DNA from 3 places in the Litorilituus sediminis genome. Region 1 is predicted to be linked to each of the others. Evidence: predicted binding sites of a transcription regulator. Region 1 holds the regulator's gene; each other region holds the start of a gene.
What was found. The regulator FNR, encoded in region 1, switches genes on or off when oxygen is low (the NO sensors DNR and NnrR bind a similar motif). The targets are predictions, from matches to a motif close to TTGATCTAGATCAA.
Positions count from the first base shown of each region.

Region 2: the regulator FNR is predicted to act here: its motif matches at 3,468-3,481, upstream of EMK97_RS15145 (bacteriohemerythrin).
Region 3: the regulator FNR is predicted to act here: its motif matches at 4,375-4,388, upstream of EMK97_RS03545 (thymidine phosphorylase family protein).

Region 1 is NZ_CP034759.1:280,592-288,184, forward strand. It holds gene EMK97_RS01275 (LysE family translocator) at 179-829, shown strand; gene EMK97_RS01280 (YciC family protein) at 916-1,764, shown strand; gene EMK97_RS01285 (glucosaminidase domain-containing protein) at 1,801-2,682, shown strand; gene ttcA (tRNA 2-thiocytidine(32) synthetase TtcA) at 2,724-3,650, opposite strand; gene uspE (universal stress protein UspE) at 3,820-4,767, opposite strand; gene fnr (fumarate/nitrate reduction transcriptional regulator Fnr) at 4,954-5,673, opposite strand; gene EMK97_RS01305 (sulfite exporter TauE/SafE family protein) at 5,726-6,436, opposite strand; gene ccoS (cbb3-type cytochrome oxidase assembly protein CcoS) at 6,439-6,666, opposite strand; gene EMK97_RS01315 (heavy metal translocating P-type ATPase) at 6,673-7,593, opposite strand, start outside.
Region 2 is NZ_CP034759.1:3,405,079-3,412,671, reverse strand. It holds gene folA (type 3 dihydrofolate reductase) at 1-191, opposite strand, end outside; gene cgtA (Obg family GTPase CgtA) at 269-1,426, opposite strand; gene rpmA (50S ribosomal protein L27) at 1,597-1,854, opposite strand; gene rplU (50S ribosomal protein L21) at 1,871-2,182, opposite strand; gene ispB (octaprenyl diphosphate synthase) at 2,442-3,413, shown strand; gene EMK97_RS15145 (bacteriohemerythrin) at 3,606-4,016, shown strand; gene mdh (malate dehydrogenase) at 4,133-5,068, opposite strand; gene argR (transcriptional regulator ArgR) at 5,409-5,882, shown strand; gene EMK97_RS15130 (PAS domain-containing hybrid sensor histidine kinase/response regulator) at 5,886-7,593, opposite strand, start outside.
Region 3 is NZ_CP034759.1:768,942-776,534, forward strand. It holds gene gltX (glutamate--tRNA ligase) at 83-1,495, opposite strand; tRNA gene EMK97_RS03520 (tRNA-Val) at 1,787-1,862, shown strand; tRNA gene EMK97_RS03525 (tRNA-Val) at 1,971-2,046, shown strand; tRNA gene EMK97_RS03530 (tRNA-Val) at 2,156-2,231, shown strand; tRNA gene EMK97_RS03535 (tRNA-Val) at 2,341-2,416, shown strand; gene EMK97_RS03540 (universal stress protein) at 3,328-4,260, opposite strand; gene EMK97_RS03545 (thymidine phosphorylase family protein) at 4,483-6,012, shown strand; gene EMK97_RS03550 (ribose-phosphate diphosphokinase) at 6,038-6,922, shown strand; gene EMK97_RS03555 (RNA-binding S4 domain-containing protein) at 7,020-7,409, shown strand; gene EMK97_RS03560 (GNAT family N-acetyltransferase) at 7,467-7,593, opposite strand, start outside.

The DNA of each region.
Region 1 (7,593 bases):
ATACCGCTTTAATGGTTTTGATGAGCTATGGCAGTTCTATCGTAATATACTGTCAGCTGAGCGAGAAAGTTTACACGCTAATACTATATAAGCGTGTTTTCATTTGTTTGCTATCAGACAATTTAGCATTAATTAGGTAGACTATAGCCATTTTTGTATTCTTATCTATTTATTTGCTATGTCGTACTTAGAACAATTCTTTTTAATCGCAGGTGTGCACTTTCTTGCTGTTGCCAGCCCTGGGCCTGATTTTGCCATAATTATTAAACAAAGCGTTCGATATAATCGCCGTATAGCTATTTATACCAGTTTAGGTATTGCCGCAGGTATTATTTTGCATGTGACTTATTCACTGGTCGGCATTGGTCTTATTATTGCCAGTGATGAACGTTTACTCACTGGGTTAAAGTACTTAGCAGCGGCTTATTTTTGCTATATTGCTTGGCATGGTCTTCGTGCTAAGAAACCAAGCCAACAGAAACTTGATAGCCAAGAAAGTCAAAAACTAGCTCAAAATGAACTGCTACCAAGTGCTAAAAAAGCATTTTTAACCGGATTTTTAATAAACGGTTTGAATATTAAAGCGACATTGTTTTTTGTTAGCTTATTTTCAGTGGTGGTCGCGCCGCAAACGCCTATTGATATTAAAATGATCTATGGGTTTTATATGGTTATTGCCACAGGCGCTTGGTTTATTTTTCTTTCATTTTTACTTACCCAAGAAAAAGTTCGCTCGTTATTACAAGTAAAGGGCTATTTAGTTGATAGACTAATGGGAGCGGTTTTATTGCTGCTTGCAATTCAGTTGGTTATTAGTGACTTAAACTAACACGCTTTGGTATAGGAGCAATTTGGCGGTTATTACTGTATAATCTCATGCAATTAGTTTAAAGGTAATAGAATTAGGGTTTAGCTTTGTCAGAAAAAATTTCTGTTGTACAAGTAGGTGGTAGCATAGAGCAAGCAGTAAAAGGCGACTATGCAATTGATACTAAGCAAGTGCTCTCTCAAGCTTGGCAGCAAACATTAAAGGCTCGTGTCTCGATTAATTTAGGCTTAGGTTTTTCGCTTATTCTAGGTATGCTGGTATCTTATATTGCGAGTGGTTATTTAGGTGGTATAGAAGCCGTTTTTCAAGACCCACAAGCGAGTATGATCCTTAATATTTTAGTCACTGTGGTTATTTGGCCGTTTATGGCAGGTGTTGAAATGATGGGGGTTTTACACTCCATTGGCATGAAAACCAAGCCGAGTATGATTTTTTCATTTTTAAAACGTGGTAGTTGGGTGGCAATTTGCGCCTTACTTACTTCATCGTTAATTAGCTTAGGCTTACAGTTATTGATTTTACCGGGAATATTTTTAGCTGTGGTATTGTCATTGACCATTCCTTTGGTGGTAGAAAAACAGTTATCTCCTGTAAAAGCAATTGTTATATCTGTGCAGGCATTACGGTTTAAATGGTTTCAACTGATGACGCTATATTTAGTGCTAATTATGTGCTTTTTGGCTTTGCTATTTCCTATGGCACTGTTAGTTGAGTCAAGTATTGCGCCGGTAGGTGTTGTGATCTTTTTATTTGGTATGACGTATTTAGCACCTTGGTACTACAATGTTAAAGGTATCTTATACCGAGATATTTTCGGTATTCAAGTGGCTTCCAATAACCCGGAAAAAGTCATAGAAAATACGGCAAACGCCAGTCAAAATATCAAGAAAACTCAAAAGGATGAGCAGAATTCAGATGACACTTTTTCAGCTTAATTGCTGTCATAGTATGCTGAGTAACGGAAGATATATATGAAGATTCGTGGATTAATTAAGGTTTTATTAGTAGGCTTTTTATTGGTTGGCTTAGCTGCGCCATTTACTTTTATGCCACCGCCAGAATATAAAGCACCACTTAAAACGACTACCTCAGATTTAGCAAAAAGTGAGCAAAAGGCTGTGGCGGTTAAAAAGCCAAAAACCATTAAAGAAAAGCCGCTTCACGATGTCAAATTGCCTGATTTTGCTTCGATTAGGGATATCGCAACGAAGAAAAAGCGTTTCTTTGATTTTATTCAACCGGCTGTGGCGAAACAAAACCAGCGATTATTGCAAACTCGTCAAAAGTTAGAATATTGGTTAGAGCAAATTACTTTAGAGATTGGTTTGACTGAAACAGAACAAGCTGAATTGGCAAAGTTGGCAAAACGATATCGGGTAAATAAACATAGTTCTACCTTGCAGAAAATTGATGAGCTGTTAGAGCGAGTTGATATTATTCCTGAGTCGCTTGTATTGGTACAGGCTGCCAATGAATCAGCATGGGGAACCTCACGTTTTGCGAGAATTGGTTTAAACTTTTTTGGTATTTGGTGTTATCAACCTAAGTGCGGCATGGTACCCAATGGCCGTAACGAAGGGGCAAAACATGAAGTTGCTGCGTTTGATAGCGTAGATGATGCGGTTAAGGGTTATTTTCGAAATATCAACACACATAACGCCTACATGGTGTTTAGAAGTATTCGCTCGCAGTTAAGAGCGCATAATCAACCGCTTGATGCAGAAATTCTGGCGACAGGTTTATTACCGTATTCAGAGCGCGGTGCTCATTATGTGTTAGATATTACGGATATGTTGCGTCACAATCAGCGCTTCTTTGCCTATGAGGATACTAGCACTCACTTAAGTGATTAATTTAAGTGACTAATTTAAGTTTAAGCGAGTGCCGATAGTTATTATTGTACTTCAACAATATTTAATTGATTATCTGGCGTAGTTTCGGTATTTGCTGTGTTTGTAGCGGCATAACTTTCTTGATCAAAAGCTAAATCGCCACCATTGATGACACCTGATGTGGCATCAATGGATTTAAAGTCAAATAGTTCACTATCGCATAAGTGAGACGGCACCACGTTTTGCATTGCGGTAAACATAGACTCAATTCGTCCTGGAAATTGCTCATGCCAATCATTTAACATACGTTTAATGTTTTGTCGTTGTAAGTTTGGTTGAGAGCCACACAAGTTACACGGAATGATAGGAAAGGCTTTTAGTTCACCATATTGGATCAGTTCGCTTTCCTTACAAAATGCTAATGGCCTGATGACAACATGTTCACCATTGTCTGATACTAATTTAGCTGGCATGGCTTTCATTTTTCCACCGTAGAACATATTTAACATCAGTGTTTCAATCATGTCATCTCTATGATGACCTAAGGCAATTTTTGTTGCGCCAAGCTCTTTTGCCGTTCTATATAACACTGCGCGTCTTAAACGAGAGCATAAGCTACAGGTGGTTTTACCTTCAGGAATTTTATCTTTAACGATAGCGTAGGTGTCTTCTTCAACCACCTTGTAATCTATACCTAAGCTATCAAGGTAATTAGGTAAGATATGCTCAGGAAAACCAGGTTGTTTTTGATCTAAGTTGACCGCGACAATATCAAAGTGAATTGGTGCTGATTCTTTTAACAACATTAAGATAGCGAGTAGGGCGTAGCTGTCTTTGCCACCAGAAAGGCAAACCATAACTTTATCACCGTCTTCAATCATATTGTATTGCGCAATGGCTTTGCCAACATGCCCTCTAAGTCTTTTTTCAAGCTTAGCTAATTGAGTCTTTTGTGTCGGTGTTAATGTGTTTTCAGATGGATTTGTCATATGGCTAATACTGCAAGCACTAAAAATTTGTGCGCATTATACGCGCAAATAAATGGATTACCAATGAGAGCCCAACAAAAACTCAGTTTGTAGAAATGAAAAAGCCAAGCATATCGCTTGGCTTTAAGAAAATGATAGCTGGTAACTTATCTCTTACATCGAGTTCAGCTTAACTATTATCAAGCGGCGATATATAGCCTTGTGGTTTTAGCGCTAAAACATCGCAATTGAGCTGATCTATAACATGCTCTGCGGTATTGCCAATTAATGCTGCTGAAATACCTGTTCTGCCGATTGTACCTAATATAACCAGCTCAGCGTCAATTTGTTGCGCGGCTTGCTCTATTACTGTCTCTGGTAAGCCTTCTTCAACATAGGTGTTTTTAACATCAATATTAAATTTGTTAGCATGTGCAGCCATCGCTTCTTTATGATGCTTTAACATGGCGTTGTTGTACTCTGAAGAGTCAAATTCTGGAATTTCAATAGAAATGTTAACAGGTGTTCCCGGGTATGAATTGACTAGATGCACGTTCGCTTTAATAAGCTTAGCAAGCTCTGATGCTTGTTCAGTAATATCATTATTAAGAGATAAGTGCTCTTCTTCATCGCTGCCAACATTCAGTGCTGCTAGGATATTGCCATTTTTCGGCCACTCATGATCTTTAACCAGTAACACTGGCGTAGGGCACTTGCGTAATATATGCCAGTCAGTAGGAGTGAAAACAACTGATTTTAATTTATCGTGCTGATGAGTGCCTTTGATCACTAAATCATAGCCATGCTCAAGTACTTGGTTAACGATGGCTTCAAATGGTCGGTTATGCCAAACCACTTGGCTTTTAATATCCATACCTGAATCTAATTCAGCAATAATATCATCGAGCCATTGTTGTTTATCTTTTATGACCATTTGACGCATAGCGTCGCGTTCACCGCTTGATAGGATTGTGGTCATTTCATAAGAGAAATCAAAGATACTAAAGAAGGCGGTAATTTTCGTTGGCGTTGCGCTGTTTTCGTTAATCTTACTGGCCAACTCAATGGCTCTTTTCAGGGCTTTCTGTTCGTTGGTGGTTGGGTCGACAACAACGAGTATGTTTTGATACATTTCCATGAATAACCTCTATTTAAGCAATTATCAATTCTGTTTAACTGGTCTAATTACTTTATAGCAAAATAGTGTGATTAATGCTTGTTTTATATCAATTTACTTTGTAACGGAGATAAAAAAATCCCATAAGTTACTTAATTAAATAATTGAGTAACTTATGGGATTTTTATTAAGCTAAAAGCGCTGAACTTAGAGCGCTGCTACATCAGTCAGTTCATCTAAGTCTAAAATAGTAATCAATTTACCATCAACTTTGATTAACTCGTTTTTATGAAAACGATTAAGTAGACGACTAATGGTCTCAACCGTTAGACCAATATAGTTACCAATATCACTACGAGTCATGGTTAAGCGAAATTCAGTTGCTGAAAGACCTCTAGCACGGTAACGTTCACTTAAGCTGACTAAGAAAGTTGCCACACGCTGCTCGGCGTTCTTTCTGTTAAGCAAGGTTAACATTTCTTGATCTGTTTTGATTTCAGTACTCATCAAACGTAATACTTGCTTTTTAAGCTTAGGCATAGTGTTTGATAGGCTATCTAAGTTGGTATAAGGAATTTCACATACCATAGAGGTTTCTAACGCTTGGGCAAAGCTTGGGTGAGCGTTTTCTGCGATGGCGTCAAAGCCCAGTAAATCACCTGCTAGATGAAAACCAGTAATTTGCTCTTCACCTTGTTCATTTACGGTAAAGGTTTTAAAGGTGCCTGAGCGAATTGCATATAATGAGTGTAATTCTTGGCCATCATGGAAGATCTTATCGCCTTTGTGGATAGGGCGTTTGCGATCAATAATTTCATCTAAGGAATTGAGTTCACTATCATTCAGGGAGAAAGGTAAACATAATTCACTAATACTACAATTTTGACAGTGAATATGTTGTTGGCTTGGGCAACTTTTATTGGGCATAGCTTTTATTTACTCACAAATATGTAAAAAACGCTGTAATGAGGCAATGTTATTAGAACATTAATTGATATGCAACAAAAAAACTGTAAAAACCATAAGCTATAACTAATATTGCCATAAATTGTTTAGTTTTTGGCTTGACTAGTAGATTTTTTATGCTAGCAAGGCTAAATGAGAGTGCTAGTAAGGCCGGTAAGGTGCCCAAGCCAAACAGTAACATAATACCAGCGCCTGTTAGGGCGTTACCACTGGCTAATGCCCAAGTGAGGGTTGAATAAACTAGCCCACAGGGTAACCAGCCCCACAGCGCCCCTAAGGTGAGTGCTTTTTTGCCTGAATCAACAGGAATGACCTTATTGGCTAAAGGTGATATTTTCCGCCACAATTTGGCGCCAATGGCTTCGATACGTGTTAATAACATAAACCATTGACCAATATACAGCCCAAGTAGAATTAAAAATACGGCTGCGACAAGTCTTAATCCAGCGATAGGTAAACCTATATTTTTCGCTGCAATTGAGCCAGTAAAGCCAACGAGAGCACCAATTAAACTGTAAGATGCTATGCGTCCAAAGTGATAGCAAATAATGAGCTTAGGCTTTTGTCTTGCTTGAGTGACTTGCACAGAGATATTGCCAACTTGGCTATCCGCTTTAGTGGTAATGGCAGACGTTAACATGGTGGTGATACCGCCACACATACCAAGGCAATGTCCTGAGCCAACCAAGCCGATTAGAAACGCTGAAAGTAAATCTAGGCTCACAATTATTGACTCTGGTTATCTTCTTTACCGTAATCTTTTGTCTGTTCAGCTTGCTCTTGCTTGTTTTCAGAGCCTTTTTTATCGTCAACCTTTTTATCGTCAAATAGGATACTCATGCCTTGTTTTTCTAAATCATCAAATTGCTCGGATTTTACCGCCCAGAAAAAGAGATAAATACCTAAGGCGGTAAGTAAAATTGCAATCGGGATTAAGATATAAATGATGCTCATGATTACTTACCTTTTAAGTAAACGCAGGGAGTTGGTGATAACCAATATTGAACTTGCTGACATGCCGATAACAGCCATATAGGGCGTAATAAAGCCACATACTGCAAGCGGTAGTACAATAGCATTGTAACCAAACGCCCAGAGATAATTTTGAAAAATGATTTTTCGGGTTTTCTTCGCTACTTTAGCTAATGTCAGAATACTGGTTAGTTTATTATTCAGCAATATAACGTCAGCACCGCTTTTGGCAATATCAGCGCCACAGCCCATAGCGATAGAAACATGCGCGGCGCCAAACACTGGAGAGTCATTCACGCCATCTCCGGTCATCACCACGAGGTGCTCTTTTGCTTGTTTTGCTTGGATAATTTCCATTTTATCGCTAGCGGTTAAGCCACCTTGTGCAGAGTGCAGAGGGATTGTTTGCTTAATTTTATCGCAGGCTATTTGGCTATCACCTGAAAGCAACATAGTCGTCGCAGACTTATTCAATTGTTCGATGACTTTGTCGGCATCATCTCTGATCTCATCAACTAACTTAAAGCTTGCGATTACTTGGCTGTGGTTATTTTCAACTACTTTAACCAGTACACACGAGTATTCTTTATAATGATGTCCTTCCTGTTCGCTTAACAGCCAGTTAGGTTTACCTATGCGGTATGTTTGCTCGTTAATATTTCCTAGCACGCCTTGGCCTGAAATTACTTCTACCTGATGCGCGTTAATAGTAAAGTCGCGATGCTTAGTAAATGGTTTAGCTATTGGGTGCTCAGAGTGTGCCTCTAGTGCTGCAGCAATGGCGAGCACCTTGTCTTCGTTAAGACCGTTACTGAGAGAGAAATCGCTTAGGGTTACTTCTGCGATAGAAAATTCACCTGTGGTCAGTGTACCGGTTTTATCAAAGGCAAAACAATTGACTTGTGGCAT
Region 2 (7,593 bases), 1.2 Mb from region 1:
ATAACAATATTTCTACGCCCCGGTAGTGGTCTGCCGATTGATTCATAGGTCTTTCTGCCCATAATAACCGGCTTACCTAAGGTAACCTTCTTAAAATAAGCTAAATCAGCAGGTAAGTGCCACGGCATATCATTGTCTTTACCAATCACGTTATCATCTGCAGTTGCCACTATCATGGATAAAATGGTCATGGTTACTCCCTAGTTATTCTTTTCATTAAAAAAGGCTGCGATTAAGAAAATCACAGCCTTTTTATTATATCTTGCGGTTACTGACGATATTCAACTTCAACGTCGTAATCGTCTTCATCCCAATCATCGTCATCTAGATCATCGCCAAAATCATCCATGGCATCTTGATGATAGCTATCCCATTTGAAATCAACGGCTTTTTCTTCAACCGTTTCAGCTTCTTCCTCAGGTAGCTCCTCAATAAAGGTCATCAGTTTTTGGCATAGTTCTTCAGTACCCATTTTATTATATGCTGAGATACTATAAACCTCACCTTGCCAATCTAAACCTTCAATGATCGACTTCGTTAATTGTTCTGCTTCTTCTTCCAGTAAAAGATCCAACTTATTGAAAACGATCCAACGCGGCTTACCTGCTAACTTGTCATTGTGTTGCTCTAACTCACTGATAATGGTTTTAGCATTCTCTAGTGGGTCTGAGCCATCCACCGGCATCACATCAATTACATGCAATAAAATACGACAACGTTCTAAGTGCTTTAAGAACTGAGTGCCTAAACCCGCACCGTCTGCAGCACCCTCAATAAGACCTGGGATATCAGCAATAACAAAGCTGCGCTGTGAGTCTAAACGTACTACACCTAAGTTTGGTACTAAGGTGGTAAACGGATAATCCGCTACTTTCGGCTTGGCAGCAGAAACACTGCGAATTAAGGTTGATTTACCTGCATTCGGTAAACCAAGCAGGCCAACATCTGCTAGTAATAATAACTCTAGCTTGAGGTTGCGAATTTCACCCGGCGTACCATCGGTTTTTTGTCGTGGCGCACGGTTAGTACTACTTTTAAAACGCGTGTTACCTAAACCATGCCAGCCACCTTTGGCAACCATCAGCTTTTGCCCTTTCTGGGTTAAATCGCCAATTTGCTCGCCTGTATCTTGGTCAATGGCGCGGGTACCCACAGGTACTTTTAGATACAAATCGTCGCTACTTTTACCGGTACAATTACGGCTTTTACCGTTTTCACCACGTTTAGCACGATGAAATCGCTCAAATCTATAATCAATTAAGGTATTTAAGCCTTCGTCAGCAATTAAATATACATCGCCGCCATCACCACCATCGCCGCCATCTGGGCCGCCAAATTCAATATATTTTTCTCTTCTAAAACTGACACAGCCGTTGCCGCCATCGCCTGCTTCAACTCTGATTTCAACTTCATCAACGAATTTCATGGTGTTTAAACAACCTTAATTTGTTAGTACATTAACCTGTACTAGTATAAACGATTTAGATCTGATACCAAATGATCTAAATTAATTAATCACAAGCCAAACTTAAATGATCTTATATGCAAAAAAAAACCTCGCTAAGAAGCGAGGTTTTTATCAAATCTATCTAAATATTAGTCAGCGATGATGCTAACGTATTTACGATTCTTTGGACCTTTTACTTCAAATTGAACTTTACCGTCAGATAAAGCAAATAAAGTGTGATCTTTACCGATACCCATGTTGTTACCAGCGTGGAACTTAGTACCACGTTGACGAACAATGATGTTACCAGCTAGAACTGATTCGCCACCGAAACGCTTAACACCTAGGCGTTTGCTTTCTGAATCGCGACCATTTCGTGTACTACCTGCAGCCTTCTTATGTGCCATGTCAAAATGCTCCTAATTAGCCGTTAATACCAGTAATTTTCACTTCAGTGAACCATTGACGATGGCCCGCTTGCTTGCGTGAATGCTTACGACGTTTGAACTTAACAATAGTAACTTTGTCTGCACGACCTTGGTTTACCACCTCAGCTACTACTTTACCACCAGCAACGTAAGGTGCACCTACGTTGATGTTATCGCCATTAGCGATCATTAATACGTTATCAAATTCTACTGTTGCGCCTACTTCAAGCTCTAGCTTTTCAAGACGAACTGTTTGCCCTTCGGTTACACGATGTTGTTTACCACCGCTTTGGAATACCGCGTACATAGCTACTCCGTAATGCGTCGTTTACTTATAAATATAAAGTTTTTTGACGCTAAATTTAAAAATATAGGGCGCGAATTCTACGCGAAGATGGCAGATAGGGCAAGTACAAATACGATGATTTTTCTGTTTTTTCCAATTTTTATTATTTTCCTTAACAGAATTAAAACAAAGCGTCGACAAAACTTCTCTCAGAGTAATTTTAGTGTACACTTTGCCTCATATTATACAGTTTAAAGAAGTTGGTTTCTATTTAATCGTTATGGATGTAAAAGCAATACAAGCATTAGCACAAAATGATATGAGCGTGGTTAATGATCTTATTTATGATCAATTACAATCAGATGTCGCTTTAATCAACCAGTTAGGTATTTATATCGTTAACGGCGGCGGTAAAAGAATGCGCCCCATGCTGACAGTTTTAGCGGCAAGTGCATTAAATTATCAAGGTAAAGATCATTGTGCGATCGCCGCGATCATAGAGTTTATCCATACCGCTACTTTACTACACGATGATGTTGTTGACGAGTCAAATATGCGTCGTGGTCGTGAAACGGCCAATGCCCTATTTGGTAATAGCGCCAGTGTATTGGTCGGTGATTTCCTTTACACACGCTCTTTCCAAATGATGACCAAGCTAAATAATATGCGCATTATGGATATTTTATCTGATGCCACTAATATTGTTGCTGAAGGTGAAGTTTTACAATTAATGAATTGTAATGATCCTGATACCACCGAAGAAAGCTATATGCAGGTTATCTACTGTAAAACAGCCAAACTATTTGAAGCTGCCACACGATTAGCTGCCGTTGTTGCCGATCAAGATGAAACCATTGAAAATGCCATGGCTGATTACGGCAAGTATTTAGGCACAGCTTTTCAACTTGTTGATGACATTATGGATTACACTGCTGATGCCAAAGAAATGGGCAAAAATGTCGGTGATGATTTAGCTGAAGGTAAACCAACCTTACCGCTACTTTATGCCATGAAGCATGGTAATGAACGCCAAAAACAATTAATTCGTGATGCCATAGAACATGGCAATGGTATGGATCATTTAGATGAGATCCTACAAGCCATGGCAGAGACAGGATCGTTAGTGTATACGCAAAAGCAGGCTGAAATTGAAGCGGATAAAGCCATAACAGCGCTGAATGTATTAGCTGATTCTGAATATAAGCAAGCATTGATATCACTGGCACATATTGCCGCAAATCGCAGTGCATAATACTTTCAATTAACATGCCCTTTATATAAAGCGAGGTTAATTAGCCTCGCTTTTTTGATCTACATCAACACCGACTCTAATTAATTTCTCCATGATGATTTGCCAAGTCGATTGATTTTTAATCAGGCTATACTTAGTAATGAATCAAACAAATTTACAATGATAATAAAATCGAATAATGGAGTGGTAGATATGGCGTTAATAGAATGGTCCGCAGAACTCAGTGTTGGCATTGACAGCATAGATCAGCAGCATAAAGAGCTCATGAATATAATCAACCGATTAGATGAAGCCATGAACAATGGTGACTCTATTGAAGTACTTCGAAAAACCTTTACCGACCTAACTCATTACACGCAAAAACACTTTGCCTACGAAGAAAAGCTCTTTAACTTACATGATTATGAAGGCGGCACAGAGCACAAGCGTCAACATGACGAGCTAATCGTCCAGCTAATTGAATTAAAAGAGAAGTTTGATCATTACCAAAAAGAAAAGCTTACCGAACAAGTGATGGCATTCTTAAAAAACTGGCTTACCTATCATATTTTAGAAACAGATAAAGCCTATAGTGAGCATTTACAAGCACAAGGGGTTAATTAACAAACCTTGTCGGTTAAGTTAATACTTGTTGGTTAACTTAGAGATAAAAAAAGCGCATTGCTGATATCAGCAATGCGCTTTTTTGTATAAGGCTTTAGGGCTTTTGCTAGCGCAAATTAGCTAGCCATAAAGTCAACACCTTCTTGGATGTCTTTGTTTAATGTTTCAAGCATGTCATCTTTTGCTTTTTGTTCGAAAGCACTTAGCTCGCCATAAGATAAGATTTCTTCAACACCACCTTTACCTAAACGCACTGGGTGTGCGAAGTATGGTGCGTCACCGCCTTCAACTTCAACGTAAGCGTAATCAACAACGTCTTCACCTTGTAAGCCTTTCACTAAAGACATACAGAAACGCGCAGCTGCAGCGCCCATAGAAAGTGTCGCACTACCGCCACCAGCTTTAGCGTTAACAACTTCAGTACCAGCATTTTGAATACGTGGTGTTAAGGCAGCAACTTCTTCATCAGTAAAGCTAACACCTTCAACTTGTGAAAGAAGCGGTAAAATTGTAGTACCTGAGTGACCACCAATAACAGGAACTTTCACTTCAGAAACATCTAAACCTTTAAGCTCAGCAACAAATGCTTCAGAGCGGATAACATCTAATGTGGTTACACCAAATACACGGTTTTTATCGTAAGTACCTGCTTTTTTGAATACTTCAGCAACAATCGGTACAGTGCCGTTTACTGGGTTAGTGATGATACCAACTAAAGCTTTAGGACAGTTCTTCACAATGCCTTCGGCTAATGTTTTGATAATACCAGCATTAACATTAAATAAGTCAGCACGATCCATACCAGGCTTACGTGGCATACCAGCTGGAATTAACACGATATCTGCATCTGCTAGCGCAGCATCTAAATCATCACGACCAAAACCAGCTACATTTACCGCCGTTGGGATGTGTGATAAATCAACAGCAACACCTGGAACTACTGGCGCAACATCATATAATGATAAGTCAGAGCCTGCTGGTAATTGAGTTTTTAGAAGTAATGATAATGCTTGACCAATACCGCCAGCGGCACCTAAAACTGCTACTTTCATGTGATTTCTCCGAAATTTAGTGGGGTTAACCTGCAATTATTGCTTTACTCAAGACAAAACTTGAGTAAATACGTAAAAAATTTGTTGCGCAAAAGATATAGTATAAGCAAGTAAAAAACAATTATTATTAACTTGTCATGCGATAACGTATAATAAATTTAAATACGCGACTTAAAAACTCAACTTTAGTATTAATTTTCAACAAATGAGGCTATTTGGATCAATTAATGATGATCTAAAGCGCTAATGTATAAAAATGAATACTCGATGTGTAGTAACAATCATTAAAAATAAAGCAGCGTTTTAATAAAACAACAAGTAAAGGTTTAAATTTTAGAATATGAGTGGTCAACAAAAGCAAGAAGCATTAGTACAAGCATTTAAAGACTTACTAAAACAAGAGCAATTTGGCTCACAAGGCGAAATTGTTGATGCCTTAAAGGCAAGTGGTTTTGATAACATCAGCCAATCAAAAATATCTCGCATGTTAAGCAAATATGGCGCAGTGCGAACACGTAATGCTCGTCAAGAAATGGTCTATTGCTTGCCAGCCGAGTTAGGCGTACCGACAGCACAAAGCCCGTTAAAACAGCTGGTATTAGAGATTGAACACAATGATGTTATGATCATCATTCAAACCAGCCCAGGTGCTGCACAACTTATTGCCCGTTTACTTGACAGTTTAAGTAAAAGCGATGGTGTATTGGGTACTATTGCTGGTGACGACACTATTTTTATCGCGCCAACCGATGTCAGTAAAATAAAAGAAACCATCAATAAGCTCGAATTACTTTTCTCAAAAAGTCTAAGCTAACAGCTAGCTTTGCTCATCAGCTAAGTTAATTACTTGGCTGATGCTTTGATAAAGCACCTGTTCAGTGACAGGTTTTGAAATATGTAAGTTCATGCCAACCGCCAAACTACGTTGTTTATCTTCTGGTCTGGCATGAGCTGTCATTGCAATAATAGGCAAGTGTGCAAAGCAAGGTTGCTCACGTATCTTAGTCGTAGCCGTTAAGCCATCCATAATTGGCATTTGAATATCCATTAGCACCACATCAAAGCTATCTTCAGTTAAAATATCAAGCGCACTTTGACCATTATCTGCAATGGTAACGCGCGCAGCCATTTTAATAAGTAACTCTTTGGCAACCAATTGGTTTACTAAGTTATCTTCAACCAACAAGATATTAACTCCAGCTAGAGTCGCTTCACTACTTTCTGATACTTCCCTTGTTGAGCTAATATTTTCCTTATTAACTTCACTGTGCTCTATTGCCGCTTGCTGACTATCAAAATCTCGAGAACTCTCTCTAACCGTGTCTTGGCTTATTTTTTTAGCACTAGTCTTACTTGCTAACTTAGCAACAAGCTGATCAAGCGAAAATCGATATAAAGGCATATCAAGTAAAATATAAGGCATCGCTAATGCTTCAAGTAATTCACTCACCTTAGGCGTTAACTGAGTCATTGTTGGCTGACAAAGCGCTAATAAACGTATACTGTTATCTGTCAGTAAGTTTTGATAGAAATCTTCAGTTAATTGTTCTTGATTTACGAGCAACACCCTAGTGTTATTATCACTAAGCTCACTTGGCGCTTCTCCCTGTGACAGTGTCTCAAGCTGCCAATTGTAATTAGGTAAGTTATCAATAAATGTCTGAGGTAAAACAGGTAAAGCTGAACATAAAGTAACCTTATCAACCTGCTGGTTATTACTTACAGCAACGACCTTAAAAGGTAATACAAAGCTCAGCTCACAGCCCTTACCCAACTCACTGGTTAAGTTAATTTCTCCCCCCAGCAACTTAATAATTTGCTGACAAATAGACAAACCTAAACCTGAGCCACCATATTTTCGAGTCATGGACTCATCCGCCTGACTAAAAGCCTGAAAAAGATGACCTTGCTTCTCTTTAGCTATGCCAATGCCGCTATCTAGCATGCGAAAACGTACTAGTGTATTGTCAGTACCTGAGGCAATGCTATCTATGCTTAGCTTAACAAAACCTTGCTCGGTAAATTTTATCGCATTGTTAAATAAGTTCGCGATAACTTGCACTAAACGCATTTCATCACTAATCACCTGATAAGGCACATCAGCAGCAAGCTCAATCTCTAAACTCACTTTATCGCTATCAACATTAGCAATATTGAGTTTAACGGCTTTATCCACCACCTCGGCCAAATCTACGGTTTCTTTTGAGATCACCATTTTGCCCGCTTCAATTTTAGATAAATCTAATAGTTCATTGACTAAGTGCAATAACGTTACTGACGCGGTTTGGGCATTGTGTAAATAATGAGCCTGGCGCGAATTAAGCTTGGTATGACTTAACAAGTCCATCATGCCTTGCATCGCATTTATCGGCGTTCTAACTTCATGACTCATGTTGGCAAGAAATTGGATTTTTACTTGGTTAGCATATTCCGCTTGGTTCTTGGCTTTTTCCAGCGCCTTTTGTGTCGCTTGCTGCTTAGTTACATCCCGTAATATGGTAATGGTCCCTAGTACTTGACCTTGC
Region 3 (7,593 bases), 490 kb from region 1:
CTTAATAAAACGGATCAAAAAAAGCCATAGATATTTTCATATCTATGGCTTTCACATATTTATATGGGATTTCTAACTCGTACTAGCCCGCTGCGATGCGCTCTTCAACAACAGCCAAGGCTAAATCAATACGCGCTAACACTTTATCTTTAGCTAATAAAGCAAGTGTTACATCTAATGACGGCGAATTACCACCACCAGTTGCTGCAACACGCAGTGGCATACCTACTTTGCCCATGCCCACTTCTAGCTCTTCAGCCGTGGCATTAATTGCCGCATGAATCGCTTCTGCTTGCCAGTTATCTAATGCTGCTAGTTTTTCTTTCACTAACTGTAATGGCTCTTTTGCAACCCCACGTAAGTGTTTTTTCGCCGCTTTTGCTTCAAACTCGGTAAAATCTTGGTAGAAATAAGTAGAAATTTCAGCCATTTCTTTCAATGTTTTTACGCGATCTGCCTGAATTTTTACAATCTCAGCAAGCTCTGGGCCATTATCTGTATTAATGCCTTGATCTTCCATGTGCCATGCTAAGTGCTTAGCAACATAACTTGGCTCCATGGTTTTCATATAATGCTGGTTTACCCAAATTAACTTATCAGTATTAAAACCAGACGGCGCGCGGTTACAATCTTTTAAGTCAAATAACTCAATCATTTCTTCACGCGAGAAAATTTCTTGATCGCCATGAGACCAACCAAGACGCACTAAATAGTTAAGTAATGCTTCTGGTAAGTAACCGTCATCACGGTACTGCATCACACTTACCGCACCATGACGTTTAGACAAGCGCTTACCGTCATCACCTAAAATCATAGGAATATGAGCATACTCAGGTATTTCTGCTCCTAGGGCTTTTAAAATATTAATTTGTTTCGGTGTATTTGAGATATGGTCATCACCACGAACCACATGAGATACTTTCATATCCCAATCATCAACAACAACGGTTAAGTTGTAGGTAGGTGTACCATCGGTACGCGCAATAATTAAATCATCAAGTTGCTCATTACTAATAGTAATATCACCTTTAACCATATCTTTAATGACCACATCACCATCTAACGGGTTTTTAAAGCGAATAACATACGGCTTATCTTCTGGGTAATCAGTACGATCACGCCACATACCATTGTACTTTTCAATTTCACCTTTAGCCTTTGCTTCTTCACGCATGGCTTCCACTTCTTCCGCGCTGCAATAACAACGATAAGCGTTACCAGACTCAAGCAGCTGGGCAATAACTTCTTTATAACGGTCAAAACGCTTTGTTTGGAAATAAGGGCCGTGAGTCCATTCAAGGTTTAACCAATTCATACCATCCATAATGGCATCAACTGACGCTTGAGTTGAACGTTCTAAATCAGTATCTTCAATACGTAAAATGAAGTTACCACCGTTCTTTTGTGCATATAACCAGCTATATAAAGCAGTACGAGCACCACCAACATGTAAATAACCAGTTGGGCTTGGTGCGAAGCGAGTTGTTAAAGTCATAAAATTCTCAAATCAGATATAGCAAGAAGCTGACTTCCTGCTAGGCGTAAAAAATTGCCCCGCATTTTAGCACTGCAATCAGTGTAATTCACCTGCTAGATGTAATTATTGGCGAGAATTTATTGTGAAATTTAGGTAGTTTACTTTATCAAGCAAGTAAAAATGCTGGTAAATTCAGCTTTATGAGCAAAAATAAATCAAACAAACAATAAATCAAAAAAAATTGTTGGAAATACTAGTTTTTCTGTTGACAGCTTTTTCGATCTCCCTATAATACGCCCCCACAGAGACGGACGATTAGCTCAGTTGGGAGAGCACCGCCCTTACAAGGCGGGGGTCACTGGTTCAAGCCCAGTATCGTCCACCACTTTATTTAATTATAAAGTTAGTGTGAGTTGTTATTATTTGAAACGTTAAAGCCCGCTCTCATAATAATGTCCACCATTCTTTGCCATAAAGAATTAAAACTCAAAATGGACGATTAGCTCAGTTGGGAGAGCACCGCCCTTACAAGGCGGGGGTCACTGGTTCAAGCCCAGTATCGTCCACCACTTTATTTAATTATAAAGTTAGTGTGAGTTGTTATTATTTGAAAAGGTTCAAGCCCGCTCTCATAATAATGTCCACCATTCTTTGCCATAAAGAATTAAAGCTCAAAATGGACGATTAGCTCAGTTGGGAGAGCACCGCCCTTACAAGGCGGGGGTCACTGGTTCAAGCCCAGTATCGTCCACCACTTTATTTCATAATAAAGTTAATGTGAGTTGTTATTATTTGAAAAGGTTCAAGCCCGCTCTCATAATAATGTCCACCATTCTTTGCCATAAAGAATTAAAACTCAAAATGGACGATTAGCTCAGTTGGGAGAGCACCGCCCTTACAAGGCGGGGGTCACTGGTTCAAGCCCAGTATCGTCCACCATCTATATTTCTTTACTCTTAATAAACTTTTTATATTTATTCTATATGCGTACGCTTCTTTTGTGAAAAACACCTTCTGCTCTTTACAACCCGCACCACGTCACTGGTTCAAGCCCTCTAACAATCACCATCTACACATTCGTTTATCTTAAAAAATCAACGAGCCTTTAAATTTTTTCAGCTATTTTGCGTGGAAAGCACCTTCTGCTCTTTACAACCCGCACCAAATCACTGGCTCAAGCCCAGTATCGTCCACCATCTACTCATCCTTTTATCTTAAAAAATCAACGAGCCTTTAAATTTTTTCAGCTATTTTGCATGAAAAGCACCTTCTGCTCTTTACAACCCGCGCCAAGTCACTGGTTCAAGCCCAGTATCGTCCACCATCTACTTATCCTTTTATCTTAAAAAATCAACGAGCCTTTAAATTTTTTCAGCTATTTTGCGTGAAAAGCACCTTCTGCTCTTTACAACCCGCACCAAGTCATTGGTTCAAGCCCAGTATCGTCCACCATCTACTTATCCTTTTATCTTAAAAAATCAACAAGCCTTTAAATTTTTTCAGCTATTTTGCATGAAAAGCACCTTCTGCTCTTTACAGCCCGCACCAAGTCACTGGCTCAAGCCCAGTATCGTCCACCATCTTACTGCCTTTACTCTAAATCAGCTAAACGAAGTCTTAACTTAAGAAATATTTGCGTATTTTTTACGTGAAAAGCACCTTCTACTCTTTACAACCCGCACCAAGTCATTGGTTCAAGCCCAGTATCAATCACCATCTTATTTATCTCATTATTTAAATAATAAAAATCAAACAAATTACCGATAAGTTAACCTATTTGCGGCTACTTTTTCGCGGAAAACACCTTCTACTCTTTACAAGCCGATGCAAGTTACTAATTTAAATTCTGATTAATTATCCAATTCACCCGCTTTTACGGATAAAATATCGCAATTAACATTATCTAGAATTTTTTCAACCGTATTACCAACAAATAGATTTTCCTCTGCCATGCCCATAATAAGTAAATCAGCTTGAGTTTCTTCCACTAATTTAGGTAATTCATAATCAGCTGAGCCTACTTGTAAATGGGTTACGCCTTCTGCAAAACCGTAATCATCGACTAACTCATTAAACAAACGTTCATGGTGATGCTTTATACTTTGATGATAACTTTCAAAGTCCATGGTATTCATACCATGATCGCCACCAATTGCATTCATACCTTGCCATAGCTCTGCGCCTAGCGGCTGATAACAATGGCACACATGAATTTCACTCTCAAATAGCGCCACTAAGCCAATCGTCATATCTAAAATAATTTTATCTAAGGCTTTGGGTTTATTGTGAGTTTGGCTAGGATCAACTGCCGCCATAATTGTTTTATAAGGCGCTTCAGTTAGGCTACGAGTTAACAATAAAGGAACTTGGCAATGCTGTAATAATTGCCAATCACTTGGATTAAAAAGAATTTTATTTAATCGTGAAGATTGATGTGTTGATTTTACGACTAAGTCAGCCTCACTTTGCGCTAATTTTTCACAAATCGCTGTGGTTATATTTTTATGCCAAACCACATCCAGTTTAATCGTTAAGCCCTGTTCAACAACACAGGGTAAATAGGTTTCTAACCACCTAAGTTTAGATGCTAAATACTCCTGTTGTAATGCTGCAACCTGCTCTTTATCAAAGCCCCATGGGCTAACAATGTCTTTATGATATGCTGCTAAAAACAATTCTATTGTCGCTGATGTTTCCTTGGCTATTTTAATCGCTTGAATCAATGCCGGCTGGTGATCGCTCATAGGTTGCATCACAACCAAAATGTGCTTAATGTCTTTCATAATTTTCTCCCATACCTTGCCTTATTGAGCGCTAAAAAACATACCTCTCTTCTATTAAAACTAGCGTGACATTTAGCTGATAGCAAAGTGTGTAAACACCTGTAGGTTATTACTTTGATCTACCTAAAGTTTAGCCGCTTTTATCATAGTGCTGACTCGCGATTTTTACTGATTTTACTAGACTTAACGCTAAAGGCTTAAATTATTCAGGACTTATGATTTATGCTCAGAGTTAAAGCTTTGGCAATTGACACCCTTCAAGAGAATGTTGCCTACTTACACAGAGATTGCCCTCTGTACAGTATTGAAGGCTTGCAAGCCTTGATGAAAATAGAAGTATTTTGCCAAACCAAACAACCAGCTATCGTTGCGGTACTTAATATTGTTGATGATACAAAGATACTCGATATTGATGAACTAGGTCTGAGTAGTCAGGCTTTTAAACAATTAGCCAAAAAAAATGGCAGTATTGTTAGTATTGCCCCTGCCAAGCCACCTCGGTCATTAACCGCTGTCCATAAAAAGATCTCTGGCGAAGCCCTTAACAAGGATGAATTTCAACAAATTTGCCAAGATATACTGCAAAGTCGCTACTCAAAAATGGAAATTGCCGCATTTTTAGTAGCCTGTAGCCACAGTGGCTTAGAGCGAGAAGAAATCTTTTTTTTAACTAAAGCTATGGTTGAATCTGGCGAGCGATTAAATTGGGGCGAGTCAATTGTTGTCGATAAGCACTGTATTGGCGGAATTCCAGGAAACAGAACAACCATGATAGTCATGCCCATTATTGCCGCGCATGGTATGTTGATGCCAAAAACCTCTAGTCGGGCAATTACCTCCCCTGCTGGTACCGCAGATACTATGGAAGTGCTTGCCCAAGTTGAACTATCAATTCAGCAAATGCAAGCGGTAGTACAACAACATAAAGGTATGCTCACTTGGGGCGGCACAGCTAAGCTCGCACCAGTAGACGATATGCTTATTTCTGTGGAAAGGCCATTATCAATGGACTCTACAGGGCAAATGGTGGCCTCAATTCTGTCCAAAAAAATAGCCGCAGGCTCTACTCACCTTTTGATTGATATTCCCGTTGGCCCCTCAGCTAAAGTGCATCACAATCAGCAAGCATTAAAACTGCGAAAACTATTTGAATATATTGGCGACTTATTTGGCTTGTATATCGATGTGGTAATTTCTGACGGCTCTCAACCTATCGGCAATGGCGTTGGTCCTGCACTTGAGGCAAGAGATGTGCAATTGGTATTGCAAAACGACCCAAAAGCGCCCTTCGACTTAAGAGAAAAGTCACTACGCTTAGCTGGCAGAATTTTAGAGTTTGATCCTGATGTTAGAGGCGGTCAAGGCTATATTCTCGCTCGAGACATACTAGAGTCAGGCCGTGCTGATGAAAAAATGCAGGCCATTATTAACGCGCAAGGTAAACAAACATCAGCTATCAGCCAAGTGCCTTTTCAATTTGCTGTTTGTGCAAAAACATCTGGCTTTGTCCAAGCCATAGATAACTTAATCATAGCGACAACAGCAAGTTTAGCGGGGGCTCCAACAGATAAGCGTGCCGGTATTGATTTAATCAAAAAAGTGCATGATAAAGTAAATCAAGGGGATACCTTATTTATTATCTATGCCGGTTATAAAAGCGAATTTGATTTTGCCACCGATTACGCTAAACGCAATAACGCTTACCACATCAGTAAAAGCAAACCTCAACAACAAGATAATTACTTTATTTAAACCAGTATAATTAACGAGTAGCAAGATGATTTTAGCTTTTCAAGATTACGCATTACCAGCACAACAATTAGCTAAGCAATTAAAACTCCCCATGTCTTGGGTTAAGTTGCATAAATTCCCTGATGGTGAAACAAAAGTTACTCTGCCAGCAAAATTACCCGAACATGTCATTATCTGTCGCACTTTAAACCAACCTAATGAGAAACTTATTGAGTTGATCTTAACGGCAAGTGCCGCAAAAACTCTCGGAGCAAAATATATCACCTTAGTTGCCCCTTATTTATGCTACATGCGCCAAGACATAGCCTTTTCATCAGGCGAAGCAATAAGCCAACAAATCATAGGTCAATTACTTGCCAACTATTTTGATGAAGTGGTGACTATAGATCCCCATTTACACCGCATTAACCAGCTTAGCCAAGTGATACCAAACACCAAAGCAGTAAGCTTACATGCCACTGCGGCAATGGCCCAATATATCCAAACGCATTATTCTGCTCCTTTTATTATCGGGCCAGATATCGAGTCAAGCCAGTGGGTACAAGCATTGGCACTACCACAACAATGGCCATGCTCCGTAGCCGAAAAAGTCCGCCTAAGTGATACCCAAGTAACCATTAAACTGGCAAAAACTCATGAAGGTGAGCTAAGCGATAAAGAAGTCATTATCATTGATGATATTGCCAGCACCGGTAAAACATTAGAGCAAACAGTAAAACTGTTATTACCTTATACGCCAAAAAGCATTTCAATTATGGTCAGTCATGCTTTTTTTGTTGATGAAGCAATCGATAGACTAAAAGCCTTAGGCGTTAACCATATTTGCAGCTCAGACTGCATTTTGCACGCAACAACTCGTTTTAGTGTTATAGAGACCATTGCCGAATATTTAACTGCCGCAACCCCTTAATTGCCTCAATCGCTCAGCTAAAACCTCTGGAACTTGAGCTTTGTAGCATAAACTTTGCTAGAATATGCGACTTAAAACCGTTAGCAAGAAAATCATCATGTCAGATAACCAACTCATTATTGAATTAAACCAACAACCCATTGAACTTTGTAAACTTCTTAAAGTAGCCGATCTCGTTGGCGGTGGCGGCGAAGCTAAAATTGTCATTAGTGAAGGCTATGTCTTTGTAAATGGTGAAGTGGAATATCAAAAGCGAAAAAAAATATATCACCAAGATGTGATTGAGTTTAACGGTAATTTATTACAAGTCATTATCAATGAAGATTTAGCTGATGAAGACATAACTAATGAAGACGTAACTGATAACGCGGATACTAGCGCTGAAGAAGTTCACGCTCAAAAAAGTGCTCCAAGTTGCACAAAAGCAGCAGATAAAAAGCCGCAAACAACCAATGAACCGAAAAAAAGAAGACCTATTTCTTTTTAAGCAAACATTCATTATATAAGAGCGGATAAATTATTTATCCGCTCTTATGTCGCAAAGCTAGCTAAGTTTCTTCTCCCAAAACATCGCTTTACCCATTTTTTCATCTAACTCATAACCTGCAAAGCCAAGCTTTTTATAAGCATTTTGTGCTACGGTATTACCTTCTAAAACCTCTAGGGTTAAT